DNA from 3 places in the Paenibacillus sp. TC-CSREp1 genome. Region 2 is predicted to be linked to each of the others. Evidence: riboswitches for the same ligand, from Rfam matches in the RefSeq annotation. Region 2 holds a riboswitch; each other region holds the start of a gene.
The links. A riboswitch is a leader RNA that binds a small molecule or an ion and turns the genes downstream of it on or off. The one in region 2 is predicted to bind S-adenosylmethionine.
Positions count from the first base shown of each region.

Region 1: it holds a riboswitch for S-adenosylmethionine, as region 2 does, so the genes downstream of both, ACQSGY_RS14425 (methionine ABC transporter ATP-binding protein) here and mmuP (S-methylmethionine permease) in region 2, are expected to answer to the same signal.
Region 3: it holds a riboswitch for S-adenosylmethionine, as region 2 does, so the genes downstream of both, metA (homoserine O-acetyltransferase MetA) here and mmuP (S-methylmethionine permease) in region 2, are expected to answer to the same signal.

Region 1 covers NZ_JBNOKM010000008.1:261,571-265,644, reverse strand. The annotation lists gene ACQSGY_RS14435 (COX15/CtaA family protein) at 1-207, shown strand, start outside; gene ACQSGY_RS14430 (Cthe_2314 family HEPN domain-containing protein) at 488-1,207, shown strand; SAM riboswitch class I at 1,462-1,601, shown strand; gene ACQSGY_RS14425 (methionine ABC transporter ATP-binding protein) at 1,723-2,757, shown strand; gene ACQSGY_RS14420 (methionine ABC transporter permease) at 2,757-3,416, shown strand; gene ACQSGY_RS14415 (MetQ/NlpA family ABC transporter substrate-binding protein) at 3,456-4,074, shown strand, end outside.
Region 2 covers NZ_JBNOKM010000022.1:13,948-18,021, reverse strand. The annotation lists gene ACQSGY_RS26115 (spore germination protein) at 1-297, shown strand, start outside; gene ACQSGY_RS26110 (Ger(x)C family spore germination protein) at 294-1,496, shown strand; SAM riboswitch class I at 1,605-1,706, shown strand; gene mmuP (S-methylmethionine permease) at 1,798-3,192, shown strand; gene mmuM (homocysteine S-methyltransferase) at 3,198-4,074, shown strand, end outside.
Region 3 covers NZ_JBNOKM010000003.1:304,819-308,892, reverse strand. The annotation lists gene ACQSGY_RS06250 (trans-sulfuration enzyme family protein) at 1-357, opposite strand, end outside; gene ACQSGY_RS06245 (aminotransferase class I/II-fold pyridoxal phosphate-dependent enzyme) at 354-1,538, opposite strand; gene metA (homoserine O-acetyltransferase MetA) at 1,563-2,480, opposite strand; SAM riboswitch class I at 2,610-2,734, opposite strand; gene corA (magnesium/cobalt transporter CorA) at 3,194-4,074, shown strand, end outside.

The DNA of each region.
Region 1 (4,074 bases), on a different contig from region 2:
GAGCTGCGTACGCTGGGTGTGTTATCCGTAATATTGATTTTGATGCAAGTGGTTATCGGTATGTTTATGATGTGGACGATTAACCGCCCAGAGGTGTATATGTTTGTAGCACTCGCACATATGCTGGATATCGCTATATTATTCGGTGTGCTGACGTATATGAGCTTCCTGGTGTACAAACTGTATCGCCCGGTAAATCGCTTCTAAACTGAAGCAGCTGTCTATCTTAGAAAAGAATTCAGTTCCTGCACTTTTAACCCTGCACTTGCAGCCAGGCTGCACTATATTTGGAAAGTCCACCCTTCGGTGATACAGATTACTGGAGCAGGTGGACTTTTGTTTTTGTTTGATGTTTGAATCAACAGGGCAACCTAAACCAAGTTATAATGATTACAGTATTTGCAGCGGTTATTGGGGAGAGGTAGTGACTGTCCAGCAGCTGTGACATCATATATTTTGCATCATCAGTGGAAAGAGGAGGACATCTATGCTGCGTACGTTACTTGGTGAGAAACCGCGGGTCAATCAGGGTATTCTGAAGGAAGCGATGGATACGATGGCACACACGCTGGATTCATTTGAACGCCAGATGCATGTGGACCATGACCCGGAACATGATTACAGGAAGCTTTATATCTGGACGCAAGGGCTGATATCGTCATTGGATGAATTGGAGCAGAGTTATTTTGCAGCAGCCCATTTTCGTAAAAAAGTGGTTGCCGGCTCTACCGAAGATATGACCTCTGCCGAAAAGGCGGAGTATGCGCGTTATGTTTATTTTTATAAGGATGCATTTATTCGCTGCTTTGCCATCCTGGACAAACTGGGAACCGTTTTGAATGAAATATTCCAGTTGAATACTTCAAAGACGAAGGTGCATTTCTCTTATTATACGGTACTTAGGCAATTTGATTATCATCGGGAACACCATGCACTTGCATTGCAATTAATCAAGATCAAGGAAAATTATCGTGAACCCATGAGCAGGCTCCGCAAGCGGCGCAATATGGAGATTCATTACATGAACTCTGAAATGCAGGACGATCTATGGCAGCTGCATCAGACGATGAAGGGGAAAGTCAAGCTGGAGGATCTGGATCAGCATCTGCTGGAGATGCAGCAGGGTGTGGATATGGTCTGTGAAACTCTGCACACGGCATATCGATATATCACTCGAATCTGGCGTAAACAAGGCATGAGGCGATAATGGCATCAAGCTTTTACTCGTTTACCACAGTAGCTTAATGAAATAATACCCTTTGACAAATCGGAATACTTGGACTATACTGAGTTGCAGATCAGAAACTTACATGGATTTGTTATTTATCTAAAATGCACTATTTAATACAGTTTTGATATTGTAGCATTTAATGCAGTTTAATGATGTAATATTTGATGCAGTTCGATCATTATATATGATGAACTACAATAACCTATATAATTCTACAAAACATTATATTTCTCTTATCGAGAGTGGCGGAGGGACAGGCCCGATGAAGCCCGGCAACCGATCTGTGCTGATGACATGAATGTGTTTCATTACAGATGTTAGGTGCTAATTCCTACAGAATCATAGTGAATATGATTTTGGCAGATGAGAAGGTCATTTCACGTGAAGAGCCATCTTTGTATCTGCAAAGGGCTCTTTTTTCGCGTAAAAAGGGGAGTTTTCCCTTCCTTCGGGTAAAGATATATGTAGGTGATGGGGAAGGAGCCGTACTATTGATAGAACTGGTTGGATTAACCAAAACATATGGCAGGCGTGGAAAGACAACCACGGCGTTGTCAGAGCTTGATCTAAGCATCCAGAAGGGTGAAATATTCGGCGTTATTGGCCACTCGGGTGCGGGGAAAAGCACATTGATTCGTTGCATTAACTTGCTGGAACGTCCGACAGCAGGCGAAGTGTGGGTGGATGGCGTTAACCTGACGGAGCTTGGCAAAAGTGAACTTCAGCAGCAAAGACGCAAGATCGGCATGATTTTTCAGCATTTCAATCTGTTGTCTTCTGCCACAGTGTACGATAACGTTGCTTTTCCGTTAAAGCTGGTGAATACACCCAAGGATGCGATTGACCGCAAGGTGAAGGAGATGCTGGCTTTGGTCGGTCTGGAGCAGCACAGCAGCAAATATCCGGCACAGCTATCGGGCGGACAGAAACAGCGGGTTGGCATAGCACGAGCGCTTGCAAGTGATCCAAGTGTGCTTCTCTGTGATGAGGCGACCTCTGCGCTTGACCCGCAGACAACGAATTCAATTCTGAAGCTGCTCCTGGATATCAACGAAAAGTATAATCTGACGATTGTGCTTATCACGCACGAGATGCATGTGATTCAGACCATCTGCGACCGGGTGGCAGTAATCCATCAAGGTGGCATTGTAGAGCAAGGGCCGGTAACTGAAGTGTTCCTGAAGCCGCAGCATGCGATAACTCGGGATTTTGTGAGTCGTGATCGTGAAGGTGGACTGGCGCTGGAAGAAATGGTGCTTGCGAATGCCGGAACGGAGCTCGGAACAGGTGTATCATCCAAGCTGGTGAAAGTGTCGTTTTTGGGAAACAAAACGTATGAAGCGATTTTATCCAGAACGGTTCGCAAAACCGGCGTGGATTTTGCCATTCTGCAGGGCACAATCTCTACGATCAAGCAAGTTCCCTATGGTCAATTAACTGTAAGATTCGAGGGCGATGTTCAAGCCATTGAGCAGACGTTATCCGAGCTTGCTGCAGAAGGACTTGATGTGGAGGTGCTTCGTTAATGGATTTTTCAAAAGTAAACTGGGATGAGGTTGGCACCGCCTCGATTGAGACGTTACAAATTTTGGCCGCATCCGGCTTGTTCACCGTTCTGCTTGGTCTGCCGCTTGGTGTAATTCTGTTCATGACAGGGCGATCCGCATCAGCCAGATCTCGAGTAACCTATGTTGTTTTGTCTGTCATTGTTAACATCTTACGTTCTGTACCTTTTATCATATTAATTGTTGCTCTGATTCCAGTTTCACGTGCGCTGGTGGGGACAGCTACTGGGGTGCTCGGCGTCATTCCACCTCTTGTTATCTCTGCTGCGCCGTACTTTGCACGTCTCGTAGAGAATACGTTGCGAGAAGTGGATCGCGGCGTCATTGAAGCGGCACAGGCAATGGGGGCATCTACAGGACAGATTGTCAGACGAGTGCTGTTGCCAGAAGCTCTACCGGGTCTGCTTGCCAGCATTACCATCACGATTGTTACTCTGGTATCATACACGGCTATGGCGGGTATGGTTGGCGGCGGCGGATTGGGAACGTTGGCAATTAACTACGGATACTACCGTTATCAGAACGAAATCATGATTATTTCTGTTATATCCATGATTATTCTGGTCCAGCTTCTGCAGATGCTTGGCGATCGTCTGGTCATTTATTTCACCAGGAAATAACACATAGATGAAAAAATATAAGGCGAAGGGGTTTTACAGATGAAAAAATGGTCTATTGTTCTACTCAGCTTGATGTTAATCGCAGTGCTTGCAGCTTGCGGAAACAACAAGAAATCGGACAGCGGTGCGGATAATTCAGCGGGCGCTCCGCGTACCGTTGAATTGAAAGTCGGGGCTTCTCCTACACCTCATGCTGAAATCCTGGAAAGCATCAAACCTGTGCTTGAAGCGGAGGGCATCCGCTTGCAGGTTGTTACATTCAATGACTATGTACAGCCAAACCAGCAGCTGGAGGATGGCAAACTGGATGCGAACTTCTTCCAGCATCAGCCTTACCTTGATGTGCAAAATAAAGAGCGCGGCTTCCACCTGGTTGCTGTAACGCCGGTTCATGTAGAACCTTTTGGTGGTTACTCCAAAAAGATTAAATCGCTGGATGAACTGAAAGACGGCGCAAAAGTAGCGATTCCTAATGACCCTTCCAATGGCGGACGTGCACTCCTGCTGCTGGCGAAGAAAGGTCTGATTACACTCAAAGACAATACCAACATTACTTCCACGAAACAGGACATTACAGCGAATCCGAAAAATCTGGATATTATTGAGCTCGATGCCGCGATGATGCCTCGTCAGCTGGATGAAGCTGATCTGGTGTTCA
Region 2 (4,074 bases):
CGCTTTGAATCGCTCCTGCTGGTCATCTGGATTATGCAGATTTTTTCCACGTTTGCAATTACCCATTATTGTGCATCAGTAGGCATTCGTGACTTATTCAAGACCAAAAAAATGGGCAAGATTATGTATGTTCTGCTGCCTGTTATATATATAGCGGCGATGATGCCGAAAAATGTAGATGAAACTTTCGCACTTGGCGATATGCTGGGTAACGCTTCTGTTCTGTTGTTCGCCATCTTGCCTTTGATCCTGTTGATCATAAGCATGATACGTAAAAAAGGAGGCAAGCACGCATGATTTTCTTTCGCCTGCTGGGACGGATCGCTTGCGTTGTGACCATCCTGAGTCTACTCTCAGGCTGCTGGAGCAGTAGAGAGATCGAGGATTTGAGCTTGTACGTTGCGCTGGGTATTGACGTGGGTCAAGAAACCGAGTTTGAGAAAAAAATTGCGGAGCAGGGAGGACGTTATCCCAAGCTGGACAATGTAACAGCAACCGTTCAGATCGCCCCAGGGTACTCCAGTAGCCAAAAAAGTGAACAGCCCGGTTCACCTGCATCCGGTAAAACGTCCTATTTGAATGAACGACTTACCGGTGATTCCTTGCTGCAGATTTTCCGTCAGTTTGCCTTGCGCCGTGATCGCCCGCTCATTGGACATCACCTCAAGGTTATTGTGATTTCCAAGGATATTGCCAAAAAGTATGGGTTGGACCAGCTGCTGGATTTCATCCTGCGGGATAACGATATTCGCCCGAACTGTCTGGTACTGATCAGCCATCACCGGGCAGTGGATGTGCTAACCTCTAACGATCCATCACGCATTCCGGCGTTCTATCTCACCGGGATTACGAATAATTCTAACGTCTCCAACAAAATTCTGGAGCCTGTATCGCTCGCGAAGCTTGATGCCCAGATGCAATCCGGGTCGAGTTTTCTATTGCAGAATGTACTGAACTACAACGGGGAGGACAAGTTCTCGGGCGGCAGCATTTTTGATGCTAAAGACAAGAAATTTATTGGTGAGCTTAGTCAAACGGATCTGGAGGCCCTTTCCTGGCTCAGACCTAATCAAAAGGGCGGAGTCATCAAGACCTACAGCAAAGAAGGATTTACGGTGGTCTATGAGATCAAAAAGAAAAGAACAAAGATTATTCCGAAAGTGGATGGTGACAACATTTCATTCCACATTAAAGCCGAATCCGAGGGATGGATGATGGAGGATTGGCGATCCCCGGAGAAGGAGGAGAAGGGAGCGTATCGGGATGAACTGGAAAAGGATTTTGCAAAATTGGTCGAGCAGCAGATTAAGCAGATGCTGTATAAACTCCAGCATACGTATCAGGTGGATGTTGCCGATTTTCGGGACACGATTCGAATTAAATATCCGAAGACGTGGAAGAGGGTGAAGGATCACTGGGATGAGATATTTGCGAAGGTGCCCATCACATATGAGATCAAGACCAGAATTGTGAATCCGGGGTCTTCTACAGAGTAGCTTGTTGGAATAATGTAGGGGAGCATGGTAATGGAATACGACTCAGGTGTAATTCTATTTAAATGTTGACACATCAGGTGGCAGTCGATATAGTTATAAAAAATCATTTTCTTATCCAGAGAGGTGGAGGGACTGGCCCTTAGAAACCTCAGCAACAGATCTGAAGGATACTGTGCTAATTCCAGCGGGTGAAAGCCTGATAGATAGGAGCAGTTGTTTTTATTTGTCAGTAGAGGCGCACTCTTCGGGAAGAGTGGGTCTTTTTTGTTTGTTCTGGATGAAGAAGCAGGGAGTATGTCATATGGAGAATAACAGCGATAAAGGTCATTTTCAGCGCAAGATGCAAACGAGACATGTGGTCATGCTTTCGCTTGGCGGCGTCATCGGAACGGGATTGTTCCTCAGCTCGGGGTACACGATTCAGCAGGCGGGACCGCTCGGTACCATTTTATCCTATCTCATCGGGGCACTTGTTGTGTATCTGGTTATGCTCTGTCTGGGCGAATTATCAGTATATATGCCAGAGACGGGTGCATTCCACAGCTACGCAGCCAAATATATCGGCCCAGCTACAGGTTATACCGTTGCTTGGCTATACTGGCTGACCTGGACAGTCGCGTTGGGCTCTGAATTTACGGCAGCCGGGCTGCTGATGCAGCGCTGGTTCCCGTCCATAAATGTCTGGATCTGGAGCGGTCTGTTTGCTCTGATGATTTTTCTGTTTAATGCGTTCACGGTCAAACTGTTTGCCGAATCCGAATTTTGGTTTTCCTTGGTGAAGGTGATGACGATTGTGCTCTTTATTATTATTGGCGGTGCTGCCATGTTTGGGATTATTCCGATGGCAGATGCGTCTCCGGCGCCACTGTTTACCAACATTACAGCATCAGGTTGGTTTCCGCATGGAGCCACGGCCATATTAATGACAATGCTGGCAGTGAACTTTGCCTTTTCGGGAACAGAGCTGATTGGTATTGCTGCTGGCGAGACGGAAAACCCGGAAAAAAACATTCCAAAAGCCATTCATACGACATTATGGCGTCTGATTATTTTCTTTATCGGTACAATTGTCATTCTGTCTGCGCTGCTGCCAATGTCGGACGCAAGCGTGCTGGAGAGTCCATTTGTAGCCGTGATGGAACGGATCGGTGTTCCGTATGCGGCAGACATTATGAATTTTGTTATTCTAACAGCGATTCTGTCCGCAGCTAACTCGGGATTATATGCTTCCTCACGGATGTTATGGTCACTGGCAGATAAAAAGACCATTTCTCCATGGTTTGCCCGCTTGACCAAACGCGGTGTGCCGTTCAACGCGCTGGTGCTCAGCATGGCTGGCGGTGCACTGGCTTTGCTGTCCAGCATCATTGCACCTGGAACCGTGTATATTACACTTGTCTCTATCTCGGGTCTTGCTGTAGTGGCGGTATGGATGAGCATCAGCGTGTCTCAATATATGTTCCGCAGACAGTATCTGCGTGAAGGAAACAAAGTGCAGGATCTGGTTTACCGGACACCGCTATATCCAATCGTGCCTATCGTTTCATTTTTGCTGTGCCTGGCCTCCTGCATCGGCATTGCTTTTGATCCGACACAGCGAATTGCTTTATACTGCGGCATTCCATTCATTATTCTGTGTTATATCGTATATTACCTGACAGATCGTACGAAGAAGAAAAGAGGGTTGACCCCATGACTAAAATGGAGCAAACGAATGATATCAATGTAATTCAACGTATTCTGAACGACTATCCACTCATGATTCTGGACGGTGCACTGGCTACAGAGCTGGAGCAGCATGGTTGTAATCTGGATGACCCGCTCTGGTCTGCACGTGTGCTGCTGGAGAACCCGGATGTCATTGTGCAGGTACACGCGGATTATTTCCGTGCAGGAGCAGATTGTGCAATTACTTCAAGCTATCAGGCCACTGTCGAAGGTTTCCGCAAGCGTGGCATTGGAGAGCAGGCTGCACTGGAGCTGATTCGCAAGACGGTAGAGCTGGCCGCAAAGGCGAGAGATGACGTGTGGACAGAAGTGCAGGATGTCATAGTAGAAGGCGGCAGTTCAACGAGACCAGGTGCAGAAGTCGCTTCGGGACATGCCGAGAACGTGGGAAAAGAGCAGAGTGAAAATCGTACAGGTGAGCACACAGGTGGCGAGAAGCTGGGGCGTCCGCGCCCTATAGTCGCTGGCTCCGTTGGGCCATACGGTGCTTATCTGGCGGATGGTTCAGAGTACGTGGGGCATTATGGCGTATCGGATGAGACATTGGCAGCATTCCATCGTCCGCGTATGGCAGCGCTGGTTGAAGCGGGAGCAGATGTGCTGGCGCTTGAGACGATCCCTTCATTGCAGGAGGCTCGGGTGCTGGTTGAATTGCTCAAGGAATTTCCGGAGACAAGTGCCTGGCTTTCGTTCTCGTTAAAAGACGGGACAAGCATCAGCGAAGGCACGCCGCTCGAGGTATGTGCCCAGACATTTGGTTCAGAGCCGCAGCTTGCGGCGATTGGTCTGAACTGCGCTCCCATGGAAGTCGTTACGGAAGCGATTGGTATCTTGCGCCGTGCCAGTGATA
Region 3 (4,074 bases), on a different contig from region 2:
GGTCGTCAGCAGGCGATAGGTGCCTCCGTATACATCCTCCGTAACAATGATATGATCTCCTGCAGAGAACATCATAAATACACTGGAGATGGCAGCCATGCCTGATGAGTAGGCAAAACCACGCACTCCGCCTTCAAGCAAAGCGATATAGTCCTCCAGAGCTTGACGGGTAGGATTGCCCGAACGGCTGTAGTCATGCTTTGGTGGATTAAAAATATCAAAATGATGGAATGTGGATGCCTGATAAATCGGCACGCTGGATGCGCCGGTTGTCTGATCAATCTCATCCCCGAAATGAAGCAGCTTTGTCTCAAACTTCAATCCTGATTCCGGTTTTTTGCGGTTTACATCACTCATGAGATTACGCCTCCTTCCACTTCCTGCTGCGCTGCCAGCAGCGCCTGATTCAGATCGGCAATCAAGTCCTCCGCATGTTCAATTCCGACAGAGAAACGCAGCAAACGGTCATCTACACCTACAGCATCACGAATCTCCAGCGGGATATCCGCATGCGTCTGCACTGCCGGGTAAGTCATGAGGGATTCTACACCGCCAAGGCTTTCGGCAAACGCAATTAATTGAATATGACGCAGCAATGGCTCCACATACCGTGCATCCTTGACTTTAAATGAGAAGATGCCGGTATTGCCTGAAGATTGCTTCTGCTGAATCTCGTATCCCGGATGATCGGACAATCCCGGATGGAATACTTCCGCAACCGCAGGATGCTCCAGCAGGAACTTCGCGATGGTCAGCGCGTTATATTCGTGACGCTCCATGCGAAGCGCAAGGGTTTTCATGCCTTTCATCAATTGATAGGAATCACTCGGCGATAACACCGCACCAATCGAATTATGAAGGAAAGCCATTTCCGCAGACAAAGCTTCACCTTTGGTAATAATAAGTCCAGCGAGAACATCATTATGTCCGCCCAGATATTTGGTAGCACTGTGAATGATAATGTCTGCGCCAAGTTCAATCGGACGCTGGAAGAACGGCGTGAGCAATGTGTTGTCCACGATCGTCAGCAGGTTATGGCTTTTGGCCCAGGAAGCTACGGCTTGTACGTCCGTGATCATCATAAGCGGATTGGTTGGTGTCTCGATAAATACAGCTTTGGTATTTGGCTGGTACACCTTCTCCAGCGCTTCCAGATCATTCGTATCCACGTAACTTGCCGTTACGCCAAAGCGAGACAGAATTCGTTCCAGCAGTCGATATGTTCCGCCGTACAGATCAAGTGAAACAATCAGATGATCTCCTTGGCTGAACATCGCAAAGATCGTTTGCAACGCCGCCATACCGGAGCTACAGGCAAAACCTGCATCACCGGATTCCAGTGCCGCTGCAGCCTCCTCCAGCACTTTACGTGTTGGATTGGTTGTACGAATGTAATCAAACCCGGTGCTTTGTCCCAGCTTCGGGTGACGAAACGCAGTGGATTGATAAATCGGAAAGTTAACGGCTCCTGTAACGGGTTCATTGATGGACCCAATCTGAGCTAAACGGCTTTCAATCTTCAACTTGTTATCTTCCATTACTGCATCCTCCTGTAATCACGATTAGATTTGCGGACCAATATCGTAAGGTGTTTCCTGATACACATAGTAATTGAGCCAGTTAGAGAATAATAAGTTGGCATGTGCACGCCAGGTAGCCGGAGGGAGTTGGGATGGATCATCGTTCGGATAATAATGCTTAGGCAGTGCGATATCCAATCCTTTGGCTACATCACGGTCATACTCCCATTTTAAAGAAAACGGATCGTACTCGGCATGTCCTGTAGCAAAAATTTGCTTACCATCCTTGGTGGCTACCAGAAATACGCCTGCTTCCTCGGACTCGGCTAAAATTTCAAGCCTGTCGTTTTTTTCGATATCCTCACGTCTTACGTCTGTATGGCGAGAGTGAGGCACATTAAACACCTCATCAAATCCCCGGAGCAGTGGAACATGGGGTTTGTTGATCGTATGCGGGAATACTCCAAAACATTTTTCATCCAGCGGAACTTTGGGTACATCAAAATGGTGGTATAAACCAGCCTGGGATGCCCAACAGATATGCATGGTCGACGTTACATTGGTTTTGGTCCATTCAAAAATTTCCTGAATCTCCTTCCAATAATTAACGTCCTCAAAATCCATTTGCTCCACCGGCGCACCTGTAATAATCATCCCGTCGAAACGGCGGTGCTGAATCTCATCGAATGTTTTGTAGAACATGTCCAGATATTCCTGAGACGTATTTTTGGAGGTATGAGATTTGGGATGCACAAGCACCACATCCACCTGAATGGGGGTGTTCCCCACCAGACGCAGCAATTGTGTTTCGGTGGTCTCTTTGGTAGGCATCAGATTCAGAATAGCAATGCGCAGCGGACGAATATCCTGCTTGTATGCGGACGTTTCGTCCATGACAAAGATATTCTCCCCTTCAAGCACTTCTTTAGCTGGTAGTGTGTCCGGAATTTTAATTGGCATGGTGAGTTGATTCCTCCTTGGTCGTCATAGATCACATTTGCCGCGAAAATCACTGCTGAGAAGTTGGGGCATACAACAAAGACCTCTCTCGGATTCCGAGAAAGGTCATATGTAAACAGATATGCGCCTCTCTCATCTCTCAGTTACAACAGCACCACGAGGATGCTTGGTCGCTGCAAGAATTAGCACCGTGCGGTATATCGCCGGTTGCCGGGTTTCATCGGGCTAGTCCCTCCACCTACTCTTGATAAGATTTCGCTGTATTCAATTATAATTCAAATTTATTAACTTTTACTTTAAAACATTCAGGCCCTCACGTCAAGATGCAGTTAGGTGTTTCTGATACCGAATTCGGAACCGATTCTACTCCGTAATCATACACTGCCTCAGAGCGCGAAATAGACACATTTTGCGCTTGAAAGCACTCTGGACCAGCGGTATACTAGACAAGTGTTTATAAGCCCTTATGTGAGAGGTGACATATTAAATGGATGGCGACCCGAGGCCCAATTGGCAGTCGATTTCCGAACAACTGCATAGAGAATGGACATCAGCATCGGCAGCGGGCCGTTTTTTCCGTTTGATTATAGATTGAACGTAAACAAGCGGAGACCTGTACATCGGGCTTCGCTGCCGACCGGCTGATCTGTTCTTTTGCGCCCATATTAATGATGAAATCCGCCACGATGGCGGGTGCAGAAGGAGTAGATTACATGAAAATCCGGTTGGTTAATAACGGTGTATTTATTCCGGTGGATGATATCCAGCAAGCGCTGACTCCACCGGCTGAAGGTTTTTACTGGATCGATGCAGACGTGGATGATCTGGCTGTGCTGCAGCCTCTGTTCTCCATGCATGATCTGGCTGTGGAGGACTGCTTGAGTGATGAGGAGCAGCGTCCAAAGATTGAAATTTATGAAAATCATTATTTTATCGTGATCAACAGCATTCGCTTTGATGATGAAGAGATTTTTCTGCGGGCAGTCAATCTGTTTCTCGGCAGACATTTCATTATCAGTGTAACGAAACAGAAGGTCAGTGAATTACGGATGCTGAAGCCGATCCTGTGGGAACAGGAGATCAACAGTCCCGATCGCTTTCTCTATTTGCTGGTTGACTTGATTGTAGACAATTATTTCACCGTTGGTGACCGAATTGAAGCTCGCATCGAGAAGCTGGAAGAAGACATTCTGATGCATACCAAGAAATCACATCTGAATGAAATTATCGGTTTGCGAAGTGAAATATTGTGGTTGAAAAAGGTGCTGGGGCCTCAGAAAGAGGTTATCAATACCCTGAACAAAAAAGACCTGCGTCTGATTGATGATCAGCTGCAAAAATACTTCAGTGACATTTATGAGAATGCCGTGAAAATTTCGGAAACGTTCGAAACGTACCGCGACCTGATGGGCAACTTGCGAGAAGCCTATCAATCCAGTATCGCAAACCGGGCGAATGAGATCATGCGCGTGTTTACGGCCATTACAACGGTCTTCATGCCGCTGACCGTGATTACCGGAATATACGGAATGAACTTTGATAACATGCCTGAGCTGCACTGGAGATATGGTTATTACGCCGTCATTGGCCTCAT